3 regions of the Pseudoalteromonas sp. 120-MNA-CIBAN-0494 genome follow, and region 2 is predicted to be linked to each of the others. Evidence: predicted binding sites of a transcription regulator. Region 2 holds the regulator's gene; each other region holds the start of a gene.

Region 1 (7,234 bases), on a different contig from region 2:
ATCACTTAATTCATCGAGTTCAGTTACTTTTGCTTGGCCACTGTCATCAGTACCCTCAGCTTCGGCTAAAGCTGCTGCCCATTCATCCATAGTGTCTTGATCATCGCTCATACGTTTAACCTTTTAATCAATTACCAGTCTAAGTCTACACCGTCAGAGAGGTGTAAATCATCTTCTAGTTCTGCTAATTCTGCATCTGAATCAATTTTCTTGCCGCCTTTGGTAAATACATGCAGCTCAGATTTAACTGAATCAGGTCGTTTAATTTTTTCACTAATTTGCAGCGCAACACTATCGCGTGAGCGGCCCATTTTAGCTCTAAATGTCGGTAACTCTTCAACAAATACAGTTATATGCTCAGGCATTTCTACCGGAATAATATCACCCGCTTTAAGTTCCATTATTTGTTTTAGCGTTAAATCCACTTCCAATAACTGAGTAGATAACTCAACCTCTACGTCCATTATTTCATCGCGTAGTGCCTTACTCCAACGTAAATCGGTGTCTTCGGTATCCGATTGCACACCCGCGTCAAGCAGCTCTCTAATTGGCTCCAGCATAGAATAAGGTAGAGCAATATGAAAGTCCCCTCCGCCGCCATCCAATTCAATATGAAAAGAGCTAATAACCACCACTTCGGTTGGGCTTACAATGTTAGCCATAGCAGGGTTTACTTCAGAATCTAAGTATTCAAACGATACATCCATTACCGGTGCCCATGCTTCTTTATAATCTTCAAAGATTATTTTTAGTAACATTTGCACAATGCGTCGCTCTGTAGGGGTAAATTCACGCCCTTCAATTTTTGCATGGTAGCGGCCATCACCACCAAAAAAGTTATCAACCAAAATAAACACTAAACGTGCTTCCATGGTTATAAGGCCGGTGCCTTTTAAAGGTCTAAAACGCACCATATTTAAACTAGTTGGCACAAACAAAGTATGCACATACTCGCCAAACTTAATCATTTGCACGCCATTTATAGACACCTCAGCGGTGCGGCGCATCATGTTAAATAGGCTAATTCGCATATGACGAGCAAAGCGTTCGTTAACAATTTCCAGTGTCGGCATTCGTCCACGTACGATCCGATCTTGCGAAGAAAAGTCATACTGAAGCGTATTGCCTTCACCGTCTTCACCTTCGGGTATATCTTCCTCGTCAACGTCATCAACACCATGCAATAACGCATCAATTTCGTCTTGGGATAATAAATCGCTCACGCTAGCCCCTTATTGCATCACAAAGCCGGTAAATAATACCCGCTCAATTACTTTACTGCCTTCAACGTCCATTAAGCTAGCTTGTACTTTTTCTAGTGCTGCAAAGCGTAAGTTTTCTTTACCTACACTGGTGCTTAGTTCGTCAGCCGTGGACATAGAAAATATACTTAATAATGTACTTTCTATTAGTGGAATATGCTTTTTAGCGGTTTCTTCGTTTGCTTCGCCGCGCACTAATAATTCCACTTTAATTTGCACAATTCTATCGCGACTAGAGCCCGGTATGTTAAATACAAAAGGTCTTGGCATTGCAACATAAAGTGCGCTGCCTATTTTGGCCGATGAGCCTGTAGAAGAGCTTGTTTGCTGTGCTGTAGCGGCTTCATCATTTAACGTTTCCGCTGGCGTGTCTGAGCCCGAAAGCAAAAAATAACCAACAACAGCTGCAACAATAACAAGCAATACAGCTGCAATAATTACTATGATTTTCTTTTTGCTGTTACCTGTTTCTTCTATTTCTAAATTAGTCTCTTCAGCCATGATATTTCCTTTATTAGCAAAGGTACTTGCTTGTTTTAGCTATTATAATAGCAGTACTTAGGCATAGTAATCTATTGATGATGACGTTTGTTGTCGAGAACTTGGCATTTGTGTATTAATTTGCTCATCGTTTTCATCAGTAGTCAATTCATTATCAGCTAAACGACGACTATCGTTGTCATCATTTTGCTCTGCTCCTTGCCCTCCAGGCTCACCATAAGAAATAGTACTTTCGCCTAAATCTATGCCTTGTTGGGCAAGCATTTCGCGTAAGCGCGGAAGCGATTGTTCAAGCGCTTCTTTAGCTTGCTGGTTTTGTACTACAAAGTTTATTTGTGCTTGCTCTGCATCGCTTCTGATGCGAATTTGCATACTGCCCATTTCTGGTGGGTCGAGACGAATTTCTGCTACTTTATTATTTATGCTAAGCATAGAGCTCACTCGCTCTTGCAACATTTTTGCCGCGTCACTTTTTATAATATTAAGCGCTTGCATAACGCCTGGGTCCAAGCTTGCTTGTTTAACTTGCGCTGTGCTTTGTAATTGCCCAGCCTGCAACGCTTGCATATCAATTATAGTTTGCTCATACCCTACACCATCGTATAGGCCTAAACCATTTACCGTACTGGTAATTTGCGTCAATAATTGTGCTGCTCGGGGTGATAACTGTTCAGTGTTATTTTTTTGCAATGACTCTAACGATTTAGTGAGTTCTTTATCGCTAAGTGCGTTTAATGCTGTTTTATCATCTGCAGTTATTAATGCTTTTTTATCAATCGATGCGCTTAAATCTGCAATTGTTTGCTTAATACTTGCTAGTTGCTCACCTTGGGGCTGCTCATTTTTAATATAGCTATTTAACTGGCTCAGTAGCGCTTGTTTTTCTGGTGTGGTCAAAGCATTTATTTGAGAATTTAAGGCCTGTTTAGCCGTGTCTGCCGCGCTTGCTTTATCACTTTCAACAACATATTGAGTAAGCATTTGCTTTAACGTTGCTAGGTTGTCGTTGCCATTGGGTTTGCTACTTGCCTGCAGCTGCGTAGTTAATTGCTCATGCTGCTCGGGTGTTAGTTTAGCAAGTAACGGATCTGCTTTAATTGCCTCGCTATCTTTGCTTAGCAAGTTCATTACTGCGGCATCTACAGATTGTTTTTGCGCTGTTGCATCGCCTTTATTATTTGCAGTGGCCATACTTTGAGATAAGGGCATTAGCTTTTCGTTTGCCGCCTCAGCGCTTGCTGCAACATCGCTAAGCACACCTTTTTGCGGTGCAATTACAATAGGGGCAAGCTGATCATCAGGCTTCCCTTTTAATTGCTTAGCGTCTTCATCTAAAGCCTCGGCTTTAGCATCAGCGTTCTTTTTAACTGTGGTGTCTATAGTGTGCGCAGCATTTATTTGCGCCAACATACTATCGCCCGAAACAGCATCGTCTTGTGTTTCAGGCTGCTCAGCCTTAGCATTGCTAGCGCCTGCTTTAGCTTTGCTGTTATTATTGTAAGCCGCTTTATTGGCATCTTCTAACTGATTAAAAAAACCAGTATCAGAGTCATCATTACGTCTTGAGTTACTCGTTTGTTTATTAGAGTAAGCGTCTTGCTCAGATACCGCTAACATTGAAATATCATTAATCGTCATAAATCACCTAATATAAAGCGGCAACAAACCACCCAATAATGCCTAAAATTATAGTTCATTTAACAACAAAGCAATTAACGTGCCTTTGTTTATAAGGTACAAGCTTTTGTTAAAGCGGTTAAAGTACTCGCTACTTACTAAAGTCGATTGTTGTGTCGTTGAAAAAATTGATTAGCCGAAAATTCATCCAACATTTTTTGCTCATTTTTAGCCACTAGCACATCGGCCTTTAACTGTTGTTTTTCTATGAGTTTAGCGACTGCTTTAGCCTTAATTTGCTGCTTTAACCACAGGGTTTTACGCTGGCTAACCACTTGTTTTGCAGTGTTAACTGTATTGGCTTGTTGGCGAATTGCTTCTTCTATTTTAGCAATAAATGCATGAAACTGACTAAACCCAGCACTTGATAAGCCCGACTGCCCTTTAATGTGTAATTGCTGGGTGTATTCCAATCTAAAGTTATTTAAACCTTGGAGTTTTTGCTGGTTTGCCTGCAAATTTTGATTCGCCTGCAAATAGCTCATCCGCAGCGTTTCTTCTTTATCGTTTTCAATCTTTAGTAATAAATGCAGTTTGTTTTTAGCCATTATGCTTGCCCTAATAACTGCGCTAGCCCTTGCAGGCCGTCGTCGTAACTAATTACATCACGCATGCCTTGCTGTAAGAAGGCATTTACTCTTGGCATCATATTTATGGCTTGATCAAGCATTTGATCTGTCCCTTTTTGATACGCACCTAAGGTGATCATGTCTTTATTTTGCTGGTACATAGAATATACCTGCTTAAGCACTCGCGCTTGTTGCATATGCGTCTCAGATACCACTTGTGGCATCACTCGCGAAATGGATTTTTCTATATCAATTGCCGGGTAATGACCGCTGTCGGCCAGTTCCCGCGAAAGTACAATATGGCCGTCGAGTATAGCGCGCGCCGCATCGGCAATGGGGTCTTGCATATCATCGCCTTCACTTAGTACGGTAAAAAAGGCAGTAATAGAGCCTTGCCCTTCTCCGCCGTTACCGGCACGTTCCACCAGCGCTGGCAGTTTTGCAAACACCGAAGGCGGGTAGCCTTTAGTCGCCGGTGGCTCGCCTACTGCAAGTGCTATTTCACGCTGCGCCATGGCATAGCGCGTTACCGAATCGAGCAATAACAAAACGTTTAATCCCTGATCGCGAAAGTACTCTGCAATTGTTACCGCACTTTCGCAGCCTTTTAAACGCATTAATGGTGAAGAATCTGCCGGTGCTGCTACAACCACCGAGCGTTTACGCCCCTCAACACCAAGTATTTCTTCAATAAATTCTTTTACTTCGCGGCCACGCTCACCCACCAGTCCCACCACAATAACATCGGCTTCACTACCACGAGTCATCATACCAAGCAGTACCGACTTACCTACACCCGAGCCTGCAAACAAGCCCATTCGCTGGCCTTGTCCTACTGTTATTACTGAATTTATAGCACGCACGCCTACATCCATAGGCTGGCTTATAGGTCGTCTTGAAAGAGGGTTTATCGGTTTTTGGGCAAACTTAAGATAGTGCTCGGCATTAATTTTACCTAAACCATCAAGAGGACGACCTAAGCCATCAACTACGCGGCCCAGCAAACTCATGCCTACAGGTAAACCTGTGTCGTTAAGTTGGGGGATCACCCGAGCACCAGGGAGCACCCCCGATATATGATCGTTTGGCATTAAATATAAGGTTTGGTCGTTAAAACCAACTATTTCGGCATCAACAAAGCCGTTCATAGTTTCTATTTTACATTGGCTACCTACAGGCGCACGTAAGCCTTTAGCCTCAAGGGTAAGGCCAACTACTCGCGTTAAAATACCCGCTACAGCAAGTGTTGGCGGTTTAATATGCTGTTTGTATTGAGATAAGCGTTCGCTTAATGAAACATCTAAAGCAGACATAACAGACCAATAAAATAGTTAGATACTACTGCTATGCAAAAAACTATCCAATGTTTCTTTGACACGCGTTTTAAGTGTCATATCAAGCGATGATTGCGCCGTTTTAACTTCGCAGCCGCCTCGCTCTAACGTTGGCTCTGCAATCAACTGCCAGTTATTATCTGTCACTGTTTGCTCGCCATAACTTTGCTTTATTAGCTCTAAATCTTCGGGGTGTAAATGAATACGTACTTTTTCTTGCTCGGTATTAAGCGCATCAATACTGTGTTTAAGGGTGTGTAAAATAACATCAGGAGAGGTTTTTACTTCTTGATAAATAATAGCTTCTGCAAGCATAACGGCTAATTGCACTAATTGCTTTTCAACTTGCTCATCTACTTTACTTAGCGGCGCGGTTAACCCCTCTAAAATACTACGTAGGCCAGTTAACTGCTCCTCTATTAGTGGTTTTACATCTTCTTGGCCTTGGGTTTTTCCCAGCTCTAGGCCCTCTTTGTAGCCAGCTTCTTTACCTTCGGTAACACCTTTATCAAAACCATCTATGTAACCTTGCTCGTGCCCTTGTTTTACACCTTCTTCAAACGCATCTTGTCTAATGCGCTCAAGTTCGGCCATAGTAAGCGCAGGTAACTCAGGTTCTTGCGGCTCTTCAATTAGCGACTCTTCAGCCATTTCTTTTCGATACAACTCAGCAAGCGGTGTACCAAAGGCAGTAGAGCGATTACCAAAGCTTTTTTCATCGGGTGCTACATCAGGAACATCCCAGTGCTTTAATAGTTCATCGGCTTCATCTGCGTGCAGTGGACGCCCTTTGTGCATTGACGATTTAGTCATGGTTTATAAAAACTCCTCGCCGCCGCCGCTGCCAAGCTGTATTTCGCCCGAGTCAGACAATCGACGCGCCGTAGAGAGTATTTCTTTTTGCGCTGCTTCTACTTCACTAATACGCACTGGTGCCATTGCCTCTAAGTCATCGGCAAGCATTTCGGCAGCACGTTTAGACATATTACCGAGTATTTTTTCTTTAAGCGCATCGTCTGTACCTTTAATAGCTTTCATTAGTACGTCTTGTTGTACTTCGCGTAAAATTGCTTGAATACCACGGTCGTCTACGTCCATTAAGTTTTCAAACACAAACATAAGATCTTGAATTTGTTGCGACATTTCTTCGTCATGCTCACGAATAGAGTCCATTAACTGCCCTTCTACGTTGGTATCTAGGTAGTTCATAATATCGGCAGCCGCTTTTAAGCCGCCCATTTTCGCAGCTTGCGCACCCGCTTGGCCTGCAAACTGTTTTTCCATAATTTCGTTAAGCTCTTGCAAGGCAGCTGGCTGCACTTCTTCAAGGTTAGCAATACGCATGGTTAAATCCAGGCGCACTTTATCAGGAAACTGCGCCAGTATTTCGGCAGATTGCTCAGGCTCTAAATAAGATAATACAATGGTTTGAATTTGCGGATGCTCATTACGAATAATGTTAGCTACTTGTTTCGAGTCCATCCACTTTAACGAATCAAGTCCTTTAGCGCCCGATCCCATTACTATTTGGTCAATTAAGCTAGCGGCTTTATCTTCACCTAATGCAGCAGTAAGCGCTTTTTTAATAAAGTCTTCTGATTGAAAACCAATTGTACTAAAGCTTTGAATTTGTTCTATAAATAAATTATGTACTGCACTTATTTTAGCTTGCGATAAATCCTGTAAACCGGCCATCGCCATACCCACTTTTTGCACCTGTTTGGGCTCTAAATGTTTGAGTATTTGCGCTGCATCCTCTTCAGATAAACTTAATAGCAATATGGCCGCTTTATCTACGCCATCTAGCTTATCAACATCGAAAGCTGCTGGGAGTTGTTTTTGGTTTTGATCAGTCATCTTCGGTTAACCACGCTTTCACTACTTGTGATGA
Region 2 (7,234 bases):
TCTAAGCGCATAAGATACTCTACTTAAGCTGAACAGATGATTATTTAAATTGAATTATTTTTCTTGCTCGCGATGGCGAATTTTTACATTAGGGTGAGACATAGCAAAGCTTTCACCAATTGTTTGCGCTAAATAAACTGAGCGGTGCTGACCACCAGTACAACCAATAGCAATGGTTAAATAACTGCGATTATTACGCTCTAGGTGTGGTAACCACGTTTGTACAAAGGTTTGAATTTGCCAAGTGAATTTTTGCACAATACTATGACTAGCTAAATAATCTTTTACTGGTTGATCTAATCCAGTTAAAGGCTTGAGCTCCGGTTCCCAGTGTGGGTTTGGTAAAAAACGCGCATCAAAAACATAATCAGCACCTTTGGGAATACCATGCTTAAAGCCAAACGACTCAAAGGTAATGATAAGCTGTTTGTCTTTTTTACCGAGTATGGTTTCACGCATAGATTCAGCAAGTTGATGCACACTTAAATCGGTTGTATCAATGACATGATCAGCCCGCGTTACGAGTACATCGAGTAATTCTTTTTCCTTTTTTATTGCTAAATCTAGCGGTAGCGAATCAATCGAAAGCGGGTGCAAGCGACGTGTTTCTGAATAACGGCGGATTAACGTTTGATCGTCGCTATCTAAATAAAATAACGTTGGTTTAGCAAAGTCGGGCAAGTACTCAAGAATATCGTTAAACTGCTGCTGGTCTTTAGGCAGGTTACGCACGTCTATACTAACGGCTATTTTATCGTAGTTATCAGAGACACTGCGCACTAATGAAGGCAGCAAATTTACCGGAATATTATCTACACAATAGTAACCTAAATCTTCTACAACACGTAAAGCAACTGACTTACCAGAACCTGATCGGCCACTTATAATAATTAATTCCATTTACCACCCCTTTATTAGTAACTAGGATTGATCCAAAATAACTTGGTATAACGCTTCATCAGACTTTGCCGCACGCAATTGCTTACAAAACTCTTTATCGTTTAGTTTATCAGCTATTGTGGCTAGTGTTTTCAAGTGCTGCTGGTTATCGCCATCGGGCACTATAAGCGCAACAAAAATATCAACTGGACGATTATCAATTGCATCAAAATTAATAGCGGTTTCGCTTATTAAAATTAAGGCAAGAGGCTCTTGTGCCCCGCTCATACGGCCATGTGGAATTGCTATTCCTCGGCCAATACCGGTACTACCTAGCTTTTCTCTTGCCAATAAAGCAGTGAGAATATCTTGCTGAGGTAAATACGGCATTTTTTTATGCGCGAGTTCACTGATGAATTCTAAAATTCTTTTTTTACTATTAAAAAGGACCACAGCTTTGCTGCAGTCCTGGCATATAAGTGAGCTTAATTTCATAGTGTTAGTGTCGAGCAAACTTCTCTTTGTGTTTAATTACTTGACGATCGAGTTTGTCAATCAACGAGTCAATGGCAGCGTACATATCTTGGTGTTCGGTCGATGCAAATAGCTCAGCGCCACTTACAAAAATTGTTGCTTCAGCTTTTTGACTTAATTTTTCTACATCGAGAATAACATGCACATTAGTTATGTGATCTGAGTGTCTTTGCAGCTTTGCAAATTTATTATTTACATAGTCTCTTAATGAGTCTGTAATGTCTACATGACGACCAGTTAAGTTTAGTTGCATCAGCATTTTCCTCTTTGTTGTACGTCTTAAATCAAGCTTTTACGTTGATTCGACGGGGGAATAGCCAGAGATTCGCGATATTTTGCAATTGTCCGTCTAGCTACTTTAATTCCTTGCTCAGCCAATATATCTGCAATCTTGCTATCACTCAATGGTTTGGCTAAGTTTTCTGCAGCTATCAACTTTTTAATCAGGGCACGTATGGCAGTTGATGAACATTCGCCACCATTTTCGGTGCTTACATGGCTTGAAAAAAAGTACTTAAGCTCAAAAATGCCACGTGGAGTGTGCATATATTTTTGCGTAGTGACCCGTGAAATAGTCGACTCGTGCATTTCAACTATTTCGGCAACATCGTTTAATACCATAGGTTTCATGGCTTCTGGGCCATGTTCAAAAAACGCTTGTTGCTGCTTAACAATACAATTAGTTACTTTCAGGAGCGTTTCGTTTCTACTTTCTAGGCTTTTAATAAACCATTTAGCTTCTTGTAAGTGCGAGCGAATAAATTGGCTGTCACCGCTGGATTTTACTGTACGAGACATAGCCGCATATTGGCTGTTAACACGTATTTTTGGCATGCTATCTGGGTTTAGCTCTACCACCCAGCGGCCTTTTATTTTTTTAACAGACACGTCAGGTATAACGTATTCAGACTCTTCTCTGACAATAGTATCCGCAGGCTTAGGATTAAGCGTATGAATAAGTGTCATTATTTCTTTAAGCTCTTCTTCTTTGAGCTTAGTTTTTTTCATTAACGTACGATAGTCGCGAGCAGCGAGTAAATCGATATGATCAGTTAACACCATTTTTGTTTCGTTAATATAAGGGGTGTCTTTATCAAATTGATTTAATTGAATGCATAAGCATTCTTGCAAGCTGCGAGCTGCAATACCAACAGGATCAAATAATTGAATGCGCTTTAGCACTGCTTCTATTTCATCTAGTTCTACTTCGTGTTCGTCGTCAGTTTCTTGGTTAAAGCTTGCTAAAAGGTCTTCGCAACTGAGGGTTAAAATACCAGAGTCATCTACGGCTTCAACGATAGCTATGGCAATAGCTTCGTCGGTAGGGCTAAAAGGGGTGAGCTGTAATTGCCACATTAAGTATTCATGCAGGGTTTCGGTTGATGCACCTTGATAAATAGATTCATCTTCAGGCATTGGCCCTGATGAAGAGGCAGGCGCTGCGCTCATATATTCATCCCATGATACATCCATGGCCATGTCGTCGCTTATGGTGTCTTTATTTAGTGCTTCACCGCTATCTTGCTCATACTCGCTTGGGGTGTCGTCAGCAGAGGCGCTAACAGTAATGTCATCTGCTTTTTGCTCGTTTTTACCTGCTGATTCTTCCGTGTAATCTTGTTCATCAACTTCAAGTAATGGGTTGCTATCAAGTGCTTCTTGTATTTCTTGCTGGAGATCCAAGGTACTAAGCTGCAATAAGCGAATAGCCTGTTGCAGTTGCGGAGTCATTGTAAGTTGCTGGCCCATGCGCAGCTGTAATGATTGCCTCATTTATCTCTAACAATCCTTATAAATTGATATGATTAATCTTAGCAGATGCTTATAGTAATAACATAAATATTACAGTTTGAACTGCTCGCCTAAATAAACATCACGTACTGTTTTATCGTTTAATACAAATTCAGGAGTACCAGATGCAATTAGCTCCCCATGAGAAACAATGTAGGCTTTTTCACAAACATCAAGGGTTTCCCTTACATTGTGGTCGGTAATTAGTACGCCAATACCACGATTTTTAAGGTGTTCTATAATTTTTTTAATATCGAGCACTGAAATAGGATCCACGCCAGCAAAGGGCTCATCAAGCAATATAAATTTAGGATCTGCAGCTAAAGCACGTGCTATTTCTACGCGGCGACGTTCACCACCAGATAGCGCCATACCTAAGCTGTCGCGAATATGTTGCAGGCTAAATTCGTCCAACAAACTATTTAGGGTTTCTTCCCTGGCTTGTTTATTTAGTTGCTTACGCGTTTCTAAAATAGCCATTAAATTTTGATACACAGTGAGCTTTCTAAAAATAGAAGATTCTTGTGGTAAATAACCAATACCTAAACGAGCACGGCTGTGCATAGGAAGTAAGGTAATATCGTTATCATCAATTAATATTTTACCTTTGTCGCTAGGAACTAAGCCTACAATCATGTAAAAGGTAGTGGTTTTACCTGCGCCATTTGGGCCAAGTAAACCAACAATGCTGCCAGCTTTTACTTCAAGTCCTACATTTTTAACAACTTCACGGCCTTTATAGCTTTTTGCTAATAGCTCTGCTTTTAATGTACTCATGGCTGACCTTTATTGAGTTTTTGTTCTTTTTTTACGTCTATAGGCACTAAAATAGTGTGTACCCGATCAGTTGAGTTTTCATCTTTTTCAGCACTTATAAGCTGTTGCTCTATATCGTAGGTGATGCTTTTAGCCGTAATTTTTTGCCCAGCTTGAGAAATGTTTGCATCTCCTACCAGGGTTAAAAAACGTTTCGCTACATCGTAACGTACTTCGTTAGCGCTGGCGCTCATGACAGTACCATCTGCTTGCTTTTCTTCAAAATATGCAGGGCTGCCCGTGGCAATTAATAGTTGTTTATTATCGCCAAGTTCGTCGCGCTTATGTACTTCTAAACGATCGGCGGTTATACGACGATTGCCGTGAATTATCTCGACATTTTTATCAAAAATACCAACGTTTTCTTTTAGTTGACCTTCTTGTCGGTCAGCACTAATAGAAATTTGATTAGCTAATGGGGAAGTACTTTGCTCTGCCGCATTACTATTAAATACAAGTATAAGCGATGGAATAATAAGTATTTTTGCAAGGTTATTGGTCATAATATAGTGTTCGCGTATGGTTAATTAGTTTTATCACCTCGGTTGTTAAATTGGCTTCAAGGCCTTTACCGGTGATCTTTAAATTCGGTCCAGTTATAATAACGGGCTGTTCGCTGCGCATAGTGAGTAGCATTATATCTACTTGAATATTGTCGGCGATAATTTTGTCTATCATTGCGCCATCAATTAAGTTTTGGGCAGTTACATTACCCTCTAAAATTAATTGTCTTTCATCGTAAAGTGTTGCTTCATCAGCATTGATACGCCACGTTTTTTGTCTATCGTCGTACAATATGAAAGTAGGTTTTTCGAATAAGGTAAATCCTAGCTGCTCGTAAAGCTCCGTTTTAACCGCAGTTACTTTATGGCTAATTTCACCGTTTTCGTCAAAAGCTGTTTGTTTTAGCTCAATGGCGGTGTAATCGGGTTTAGCTATTACTTCTGAGTCGGCTTTAGCAACCGTATTTACCTGAGTAAAATAAGGGTACCAAAGCCAAACCATACAGGTGATGAATAAAACGCTTAAGACTATGCGCGCTATATTCATGAACTGGTGCCTTGGCTAGTTAATGGTTTATTGTTTTCAAGCATAAGTAAGTCGGTTAGCTCTCTTACTGCACCAAAACCACCCGGCATTTGCGTAGTGTAATGTGCTAAGCGTTTAATTAGTGGGTGCGCGTCGTTTACTGCGACTGCAAAGCCAACTAACTCCATAACAGGCATATCAGGGCCATCATCACCAATATAAGCAATTTGCTCATCGCTCAAATTAAGCTTGTTTTTAAGTTCTTGGTAGGCAATAAGCTTGTTTTCTTGACCTTGATAAATATGCTGCACGGTTAAGCTGGTCATACGTTGTTGTACTATTTGCGAGTGCCTGCCGGTAATAACCGCTACTTCAAAGCCGCTGTTAATAAGTGCTTTAATACCAAAGCCATCTTTTGTATTAAATGCTTTTAGCTCTTCACCTTGGTTGCCAAGATAAATTCGGCCATCAGAAAATACGCCATCAATGTCGCATATAAGTAGTTTTACTTTTTTTGCGCGCGCTTTAGCGTCATCACTTAGCGCTTGATAGAGTTCTTCAAATTGCATTTATAATACTCCTGCTTTAAGTAGGTCTTGCATATTGAGTGCCCCAATAGGCTGATTATGCTCATTAATAATAATTAAGCCATTAATGCGTTTATGTTCCATAATATTAAGCGCTTGCGCAGCAAGCATATCTTGGGTTGCCGTGGTACACGATTTAGTCATTACTGCATCTATTGACGTGGTATGAATATCAACGCGTTGCTCTAAAATACGGCGTAAATCACCATCGGTAAATAACCCGGCGAGTTGCTGGTTATCGTCAACTATGGCGGTCATACCTAAGCCTTTAGCTGTCATCTCAATCAGTGCATCTTTAATAGTTTGCGAAGTAGTTATAATAGGCGTATTTACACCGCTGTGCATAACATCTTTTAAGGTGAGCAGTAATCGCTTCCCTAAACTGCCACCGGGATGCGATAGTGCAAAGTCATCGGCAGTAAATCCGCGTGCTTCTAACAGTGCTACCGCCATTGCATCGCCCATAGCGAGTGTTGCCGTGGTACTGGCTGTTGGTGCTAAGCCTAATGAGCAGGCTTCTTTTTCTACTTTAATGCATACATGCACGTTAGCAAGTGTGGCCATGGTTGATTGTGTATTTCCTGTCATGGAAATAATTTTTGCACCAAGGCGTTTTAACACTGGAATAATATTAAGTACTTCACTGGTTTCGCCTGAGTTAGAAATAAGCATAACGACATCGTTTTTAGTGATCATGCCCAAATCGCCGTGGCTGGCTTCGCCTGGGTGCACAAAAAAAGCAGGGCTACCAGTGCTTGCTAAAGTTGCCGCAATTTTATGGCCAATATGCCCCGACTTACCCATACCAATAATTATAATACGGCCGCTGCAGTCATACATAAGCTGACATGCCTGATGAAAATTATCATCTACATATTGTTTTATATCAAAAAGTGCTTGGCGCTCGATATCAAGAACACGTAGCCCTTGCTCGATAAAACTTAGCTTGGTCATAGACAACTCTTACCCTATTTGACTAAAGATGTAACCTTGGTAAATCAAAAATGCGCTTAGCAGTAAACCACCTTCTACTCTATTGATACGCTGTGCGCCTCTAAAGTTCAATGACATAACAATAAGTGCCAAGGTTGCTGCAATCATAATCAGTACATCACGATTAGCAATAGAAGGGTCGATTATCGATGGATTGATAATACCGGCAAGTGGTAACACGGCTAAAATATTAAAAATATTTGAGCCCACAATATTACCCAGTGCTAGGTCATCTTCATTTTTAAGCACACCTGCAACAGACGCTGCCAGTTCTGGTAAACTGGTGCCAATAGCAATAATAGTTAAGCCAATTACCAAGTCACTTAAGCCAAAGAATTTTGCAATGTCGACAGCTGAGCCAACTAAAAAGTGAGAACTAACAGGAAGTAATATCAAGCCTACAATGAGCCAAAAAACTGCCTTTTTAGTGGGAACGTTATCGGGTACTTCATCGCAGGCTTCGTTTACAAATGGATCGTTATTATTTTTAGCTCTTAGGGAGATAATAATAAGTCCAAAAATAAATACAACAAAACCAATAAGTAGGGCAATTGCTTCTGGGTATGAAAAATAGTTATCTGAAAAAATATACCAAGTAGCTAACG
Region 3 (7,234 bases), on a different contig from region 2:
CTCGAAGCGACACAGACAAGATACAAAGTAGCGACCCGCACTGTCTTTGCTAATTGTAATGGTGGTTGGTTCGCTAGGCAGCTCTCGCGACCAACGAACATTTATAGGTTGCTTAGATTTAGCCATGAACAACTGACCATCAGTATATCTGAATGCTGCTTTGGTTAGTTGTGCGCTTTGTTTCGAGCGCTTCTTTTTGAAAGTTGGGTATTTAGCTCGACCCTCAAAGAAGTTCTTAAAAGCAGTTTGTTGGTTTCTGATTGCTTGCTGCAAAGGAACGCTAGAAACATCATTAAGCCAAGGGAACTCAGGGTTTTTCTTGAGTTCAGTTAGATAGCTTGATGCTTTGCTGTAGTTAATCTTGATTTGCTCATTGTAGTAAGCATCAGTACGCCAACGAAGAATAGAGTTGTAAACAAAACGCGTACAGCCAAACGTCTGTTCAAGTAAGGTTACTTGCTCAGGTGTTGGGTAGAACCGTTGTTTAACCGCTATCTCTTTCATGCCTTACAAGATACACAGTGTTTTTGTAAGATTCAAGCTCTATTGTTAGCGCGTTGCGCTAAAACCTTACATCCCCGACCTAAAGGACGGAGTTTTTCGGCTCAAATGATAAAATAGCCGCACCAACACCTGCACTAGTCCAAAGAGCATTGCGCCTACCTTGCTGCACACTTTGCTTTAATACCACAGCAAAATCGGGCCCTGGGCTTGCTACTGCAAAAAAGTGCGCTACGGCAATCAGTAAAAATTCGTCTAAGTAATTCACACAATATCTCTGCTTAGTTTGGCATATACGCTAATAACAGCGGGTTAGCTGAGTTATTGACTAATGCTTTAATTTCTTTTTGCGCTTTTTTAAATTGGCCGCGCAAATGCGGTTTTAAATGCTGCTTAGAGCGTTTATCATTTTTAAAGTAACTCACTAACGCATGCATAAATACCGTATGGGTTTCGTTCAACGACGCTTCGCGATTTGCATAAGGGTTATAACACGAGCCACAGCCGCCCTTAAACTGATATACCGTATTGCTCATCATTACCCCAAAGCCTAAAAAGCAAGCCAGTGCATCAGCAGCTTGCGCTAAGTAGTCTTTTCCGCCCGGTGGTAATACGCCTACATGATGAATTAAAATAGTCGCTAACGTTCCAGCAAAACTGGCAACTAAGTCTTGTGGCTGGTTTACTTGATTTGGATTAAACGAAATATTAATAGCCTGGCTAGGCGGTACAATTAATTTAGCGCCTTCGCCACGTAGTTGTTGGCTAAATTTAAACTGTGGAAAAACCTGTGGAGTGAGCTGCTGCGGTGCAACTAGTTGAATAGGCCACGCTGTCATACCCGCATAACTACTTACGCGGTTAAATACCTTAGTGGCCATTTCTTCAATACTCGATACCGAGTCGGGAAAGAACTCAACCGTGGGCAAAGTGATTTGCGTATGCTGGGTAAAAAACTCAACATCAAAGTTTTCAACTGCCCATATAAAGGTATCAATTAACCATTGCTGCTCTTGCTCAGCCAGTAATGGTTTGGGCTTAAATAACGCTAACATAGCTTACTCTCGCTCTTGCCCAAGCGCCCATTGCCATGCTTGTGTATTGTATAATGGCACAGTAGATAACGCATGATGATGACTCCCCGTAGACTCTTTAGTCGAGTACGACAAATACAATAAGGTATGTGCTTTAGCATCGTAAATACGACGCACTTTTAATGATTTAAACAAAATACTTTTAGATGATTTAAATACCACTTCCCCAGATTTACTCCGATCAATCTGCTGCAATTGCTCTGCGGTAATAACCCCGGTTTGCCGACACGAAATTGACATATCAGAAGGATCTGAAAAATCTAAATTAGCTTCTATATGGCTAATATGGCACGTTACCCCAGTGACTAAAGGGTCTTGTTGCGAATTTACAATTACATCCTTGGTGGTAAATAACCCAAGGCTTACAGAGGCAACATCATCTGAGCACGCTGTTAAGGTAAGCATACCTGCGAGTAAAAAGCTGACTTTTAAATACTTCATCGTGTTCTCCAACATACTTAAAGAGGGATACGGTTTATTCTTCTATACTAAACGTATTTACAGCTACAAAACACATGTTGTAAAAAATAAACATTGCGCTATATACATTCACCTTTGCCGCACCATAACACTTCTTAATGGCTAATTGTGCAAAACAAAAAGATGCTAATTCAGCATTGTAGGGGTTAGCGGGTAACCTGGTATTTGGTATAATAAGGTTCACACATGTAGTAACTCATAATAGGAACGCCTAAATGCCGCACATTATTATTGAACACTCAGAAGACCTCCCTGTATTACCACAAGTACTTGTAGAAAAAATTCACAACGCCGCTTTCCAAAGTAATTTATTTGATTTAGAAACCATAAAAACACGCGCTATTTCCTATCAGCAATATCTACTTGGCGCTGGCGGGTCGGGGTTTATACATATTGCGGTACACATTTTGGCGGGACGTTCTATTGAGCAAAAACAAATGTTAAGTGAGCAACTACTTGAGTGTTTAAAAACCTATTGCAGAGCATCAGACAGTTTAAGCGTTAATATTTACGATATTGAACATGAGATCTACCGTAAAAATTAATTTATTTTACCCGTCACATTAAATTAGTGAACAATTCTAGTACCAAAAAAACAGCTTAATCACTAATCAAAGTCATAATGTATAGTGACCTATAGGCTATTTCTAACGCGGTTAATTAGCTACTTAATAAGTCAGAATGATCATGTTATTAATAATATAGGTATTAACTTAAAAGCGTTAATAAGTACTCTGTAAAAAATCCCTAACTAGGGATTTTTTATTGCCGTAAAACAATTCTATTTATTATTTTATAATGAAACAGGCAAAAATATACTTAAAGTGTAATTAACACAACATAGAGCTATTCATTAGTTAATGATTGGAATGATTTTTAGTAGGTATATTTAAAAATGGTGGCCCCTCCCAGACTCGAACTGGGGACCTAACGATTATGAGTCGTGTGCTCTAACCAACTGAGCTAAGGGGCCAACTTTTTGTATAACTGTAAACAGTTAATTTTTTAAGAAGCGTTTAGTCACATAGCGACTAAAGCGGGGTGCAGTATAAAAAGTTTTTAGAGGCTTGTCACTAGCAAAAGTCTTTATTTTAACAATCAATGGTCTAACTGCTTAAATAGTAATCTTTTTATGGGTATAATATTAAAATTTGCAGAATTTAGGGTTAATACTGGCAGCTAAGTAAAAGTGAAATGGAAGGCTGTATATCGCGTAATTTAAAAATTGGGCTTTAAATAAGCAACTTACAGCTTATATTACGCGACAAACAGAAATGAATTATTTTTTTGCGATAATGTATATTGCATGTATTACTCCAGGGAAGTAACCAAACAACGTAAGTAAAATATTTATCCAAAAATGTAAGCCTAAACCCACCTGTAAAAATACTCCCAGTGGTGGCAGTAAGATTGAAAAAATAATACGTATAATATCCATAAATATTCTCCTTATTTATAAACTAAAAAACTTATAAGCAAAAACCCAGCAGAGCTGGGTTTTATAAATACTATGTTACTTTGCAACTATCGTTAGTTTATCTACTACATCGCGAACATCTTCTGCATTTTTAGCAATTTTTACTGCAAGCTGTTTTTCAGCATCTGAGTTCACTGTACCGGTAAGAGTAACTACACCGTTGTCAGTATCTACATCAATGTTTGTACCACCAACTTCTGAGTTAAATAAATAACGCGTTGTGATGACTGTGGTAATTTTAGCGTCGGTTAAGCCGCTACCATCATCATCTTTCATGTTGTCATGGCTTTTACTGTTCATGTTTTTCACAACAGTAAGCTGGTTATCAACATCGGTTACACCATCTAAACTCAGTACAAGTTCTTCTGCTAACTCTTTGTCGAGTTCGCTATTAACTTTACCTGTTAGTATAACTTTGCCATTTTTTACATCAGTGTTGATGTCAAAGTTATTGAGGTTAGTGTTCATAAGAAGCACTGTTTCAGCCTTACCATCAATCCAAGCATCTTTACTTTCATTTTCCCAGCTGCTCGCTTGAGCACCCATAGCCGTAGTACCTAAAACTAACGCCGCAATGATAGATTTGTTAAATGTTTTCATAATCTTTCTCCTTTTGATTAAAGACACTTTAACTAATGCCAGCTTTAAGCCAACTTTAATAAACAAGTAAAATCATTAACTTAAGGCGATGTGTAAAATAACTTCACTTTGTATACATCACTTTTTTACCGACTTATCGGTAAAAAGTTCTCAGTAGTGAAAATAAAAGCATGTTCATAGCTTTTAACTTGGGCCCAGGTTAAAGAGTAAAAAACATGCTAAATTTTTAAAGCACTAGAACACATTTAAAAAGTGCTTTGCAGATTCATCAATGCTGAATTTCTATAAAATGCTCTGCACATCAAGCAAGTATAAAAAACAAACAAAAGTATTTAGGCTTTGTTGTTTACTTTATGGCAAAAGTCGCTAAAATACGCCAGCTAAAATATATAAACGTTCTTTTACAACCCAAAGGTAATACCATGCATCCAATGTTAAACATTGCGGTTCGCGCTGCGCGTAACGCAGGCAAAATTATACTTCGTGCAAGTGAAGATTTATCAAAAGTTGAAGTTCAACAAAAAGGCACTAACGATTTAGTGACTAACATTGATAAAGAAGCTGAAGCTATAATTCGCGACACCATTTTACGCTCTTACCCTGATCACTGCATTGTTGGTGAAGAATTAGGCGAGCATAAAGGTAAAGATGCAGATTACCAATGGATTGTTGACCCGCTTGATGGCACAACTAACTTCATCAAGGGTATTCCTCATTTTGCGGTTTCTATCGCACTTAAAGTAAAAGGTCGTTTAGACCAAGCCGTTATTTATGATCCAATTCGTGGTGAGCTTTTCACTGCCTCTCGTGGTCAAGGCGCACAACTTAATAGCAAACGTTTACGCGTTTCTAAAACAGTTGATTTAGGCGGTTCAATCTTAGCTACTGGCTTCCCTTTCAAGCAAAAACAACACCTAGATGCATACACAGAAGCGTTTAAAGCTTTATTCATACATACAGCTGATATCCGTCGTGCGGGCTCTGCTGCGCTAGACATGGCTTATGTTGCTGCTGGACGCGTTGATGGCTTTTTCGAAATTGGTTTAAAACCTTGGGATACTGCTGCAGGCGAGCTATTAGTAAAAGAAGCAGGCGGCATGGTTGTAGATTTTGCTGGCGGCGTAAACTATAACAATAGTGGTAACATTATCTGTGGCGCACCTAAGCTAACTCAAGCAATAATTCGCGAAATTCGCCCTGTATTAACTGAGTCATTACTTCGTTAATAAAAACTGCATGGTTTAAAAAAGGAGCTTAGGCTCCTTTTTTGTTGTCTGCAAAAAATTATTTATGACGATTAAACTGCTTGTTTTTCTAACCTAGCAACCACACTACTTGGCTTACTACGCTGACATAAAAACAAATGGCTATGAGCAAAGCGCTTTGCTGATTTTTTAGCATTACTTGCCAATGCTGCAACCTGATGGCTATTCTTATAATGGTGTAAATCGGGAGTAACTAAGCCTATTGCCAGTGTTACTAATGGCACAAATTGTGGCTTCCCTTCTCTATTTGCACTCCAATATCCCTTATTTTTAATATGTTCGGAACTAAAAAACACCTGTGATTCTATTTCAAATTGGCGAATAATATGCTCGCACACTGCGGCAGCATTATTATCATCAAATAGCACCATAAAGTCATCGCCGCCAATATGGCCAAAAAAACTGTTTGTATTACTACACGCCTGCATCGTAATATTTGCTAATAGTTTAATTACACTATCGCCGCTAGCATAACCAAACAAATCATTAAACTGTTTAAAATGGTTCAAATCTAAATACGCCAATGAAAACGCCTTTTGTGTAGCTAAACGCCGCTCTATGGCATCGTTAAGAGCTAGATTACCGGGTAACATAGTTAATGGGTTAGCGTGCTGCGCATGACGAATTTTTTCATCTGTTATATGTTTTAATATGTCGCGTACTGGCACAATGCCTAAATACTGCTGCCCTCGGGTGATCACTATATGGCGGCGAATATCAAAGTCGCATTCGGTAATTTGCTGACTAACGTTATCTAGCAGCTGGTTTTCATCTACCACTAGCGGTTGCCTGTCCATTACTACAGTGGCCGCACGCTTGTCATACAAAGCATGGCCATAGGCCGCTGCAAACACTTCACTAAGTTGCTCTTTGTGGAGCAAACCAATTGGCTGACACTGCGAATTAATTACCACTAGGCTGGCAATCGATTTATCTCGTTCAAATAGCGCATGGGCGTCTTTACAACTGGTTTCGCTATCAATAGTTTGCTGCGCTAATGCAAGCCAACCAATAGCCATAGAGTTATTTAACTGGTTTGTATTTGCGGCAAAGCTCAGTGCTTGAATTTGCCTTGCTGAAAGCACATAACTTGGTTTATTACTTGGTCGTTCAAGTAAAAACCCTTGCACATAGTTGATACCCATTCCTTCTAACACAGTTAGCTCTTCTGCTCGCTCAATTCCCTCTGCAATCACTGTCGTATTGGTTACTTTTGCCAGAGCTGTTATTAACTTTAAAAACTCTTTTTTAACCACACTTTTATCGCAATGATCGATAAAATAACGATCGATTTTGACAAAGTCTGGGCATAACTCCGACCATTGCTTTAACCCAGAATACCCCGTACCTAAGTCATCAATTGCAATAGTGAAGCCTAAAGAGCGGTAATGTGCCATGGTTTTTTGTAGTAAAAACTCATCCTCGACCCTTTCTTGCTCTGTTACCTCTATCACCACCCGATGAGCTGCTAAACCAAACTGCTTAATGAGATGCAGTGTTTCGCCTTTAGGATGACTTGGGTCGAGTAACGTTTTAGGACTAACATTTAAAAATAGTTTGCCCTGCAGCTTCAAATGCACAAAGTTCTCAATAGCTTTAGAGCGACACAGTAGCTCAAGCTCTGAAATCAGACCATATTGATGAGCCACCTGAAACAGTGTATTAGGCATTTCTAAACAGCTATTTTTAGGCCCTCTGCTGAGTGCTTCATAACCGAGAATGGTCTGCCTGCTAATATCAAAAAGCGGCTGAAACAAGGTGGTAATTGTGCCATTTTCTAAAATTTCATTTAATAATTTACGCTGCTTCATTATTGC

What was found. The regulator sigma-54, encoded in region 2, starts transcription at its own class of promoters, with help from an activator protein. The targets are predictions, from matches to a motif close to GTTGGCACGNNNNTNGNNT.
Region 1: the regulator sigma-54 is predicted to act here: its motif matches at 3,470-3,488, upstream of AAEY55_RS04755 (flagellar hook-length control protein FliK).
Region 3: the regulator sigma-54 is predicted to act here: its motif matches at 4,188-4,206, upstream of AAEY55_RS09355 (BON domain-containing protein).

The regions. Positions count from the first base shown of each region.
Region 1 is NZ_JBEOOE010000004.1:69,778-77,011, forward strand. It holds gene fliN (flagellar motor switch protein FliN) at 1-111, opposite strand, end outside; gene fliM (flagellar motor switch protein FliM) at 132-1,223, opposite strand; gene fliL (flagellar basal body-associated protein FliL) at 1,233-1,763, opposite strand; gene AAEY55_RS04755 (flagellar hook-length control protein FliK) at 1,821-3,401, opposite strand; gene fliJ (flagellar export protein FliJ) at 3,539-3,988, opposite strand; gene fliI (flagellar protein export ATPase FliI) at 3,988-5,322, opposite strand; gene fliH (flagellar assembly protein FliH) at 5,341-6,156, opposite strand; gene fliG (flagellar motor switch protein FliG) at 6,160-7,200, opposite strand; gene fliF (flagellar basal-body MS-ring/collar protein FliF) at 7,193-7,234, opposite strand, start outside.
Region 2 is NZ_JBEOOE010000002.1:131,949-139,182, reverse strand. It holds gene AAEY55_RS02365 (HPr family phosphocarrier protein) at 1-11, opposite strand, end outside; gene rapZ (RNase adapter RapZ) at 55-900, opposite strand; gene ptsN (PTS IIA-like nitrogen regulatory protein PtsN) at 922-1,374, opposite strand; gene hpf (ribosome hibernation promoting factor) at 1,379-1,666, opposite strand; gene AAEY55_RS02345 (RNA polymerase factor sigma-54) at 1,693-3,186, opposite strand; gene lptB (LPS export ABC transporter ATP-binding protein) at 3,256-3,981, opposite strand; gene lptA (lipopolysaccharide transport periplasmic protein LptA) at 3,978-4,523, opposite strand; gene lptC (LPS export ABC transporter periplasmic protein LptC) at 4,513-5,070, opposite strand; gene kdsC (3-deoxy-manno-octulosonate-8-phosphatase KdsC) at 5,067-5,618, opposite strand; gene AAEY55_RS02320 (KpsF/GutQ family sugar-phosphate isomerase) at 5,619-6,590, opposite strand; gene AAEY55_RS02315 (calcium/sodium antiporter) at 6,600-7,234, opposite strand, start outside.
Region 3 is NZ_JBEOOE010000011.1:85,367-92,600, reverse strand. It holds gene AAEY55_RS09390 (RNA-guided endonuclease TnpB family protein) at 1-504, opposite strand, end outside; partial or broken gene AAEY55_RS09385 (LysE family transporter) at 614-769, opposite strand; gene AAEY55_RS09380 (hypothetical protein) at 783-1,556, opposite strand; gene AAEY55_RS09375 (CreA family protein) at 1,560-2,036, opposite strand; gene AAEY55_RS09370 (5-carboxymethyl-2-hydroxymuconate Delta-isomerase) at 2,291-2,620, shown strand; tRNA gene AAEY55_RS09365 (tRNA-Ile) at 2,972-3,048, opposite strand; gene AAEY55_RS09360 (YqaE/Pmp3 family membrane protein) at 3,355-3,513, opposite strand; gene AAEY55_RS09355 (BON domain-containing protein) at 3,589-4,152, opposite strand; gene suhB (inositol-1-monophosphatase) at 4,575-5,378, shown strand; gene AAEY55_RS09345 (GGDEF domain-containing protein) at 5,450-7,228, opposite strand.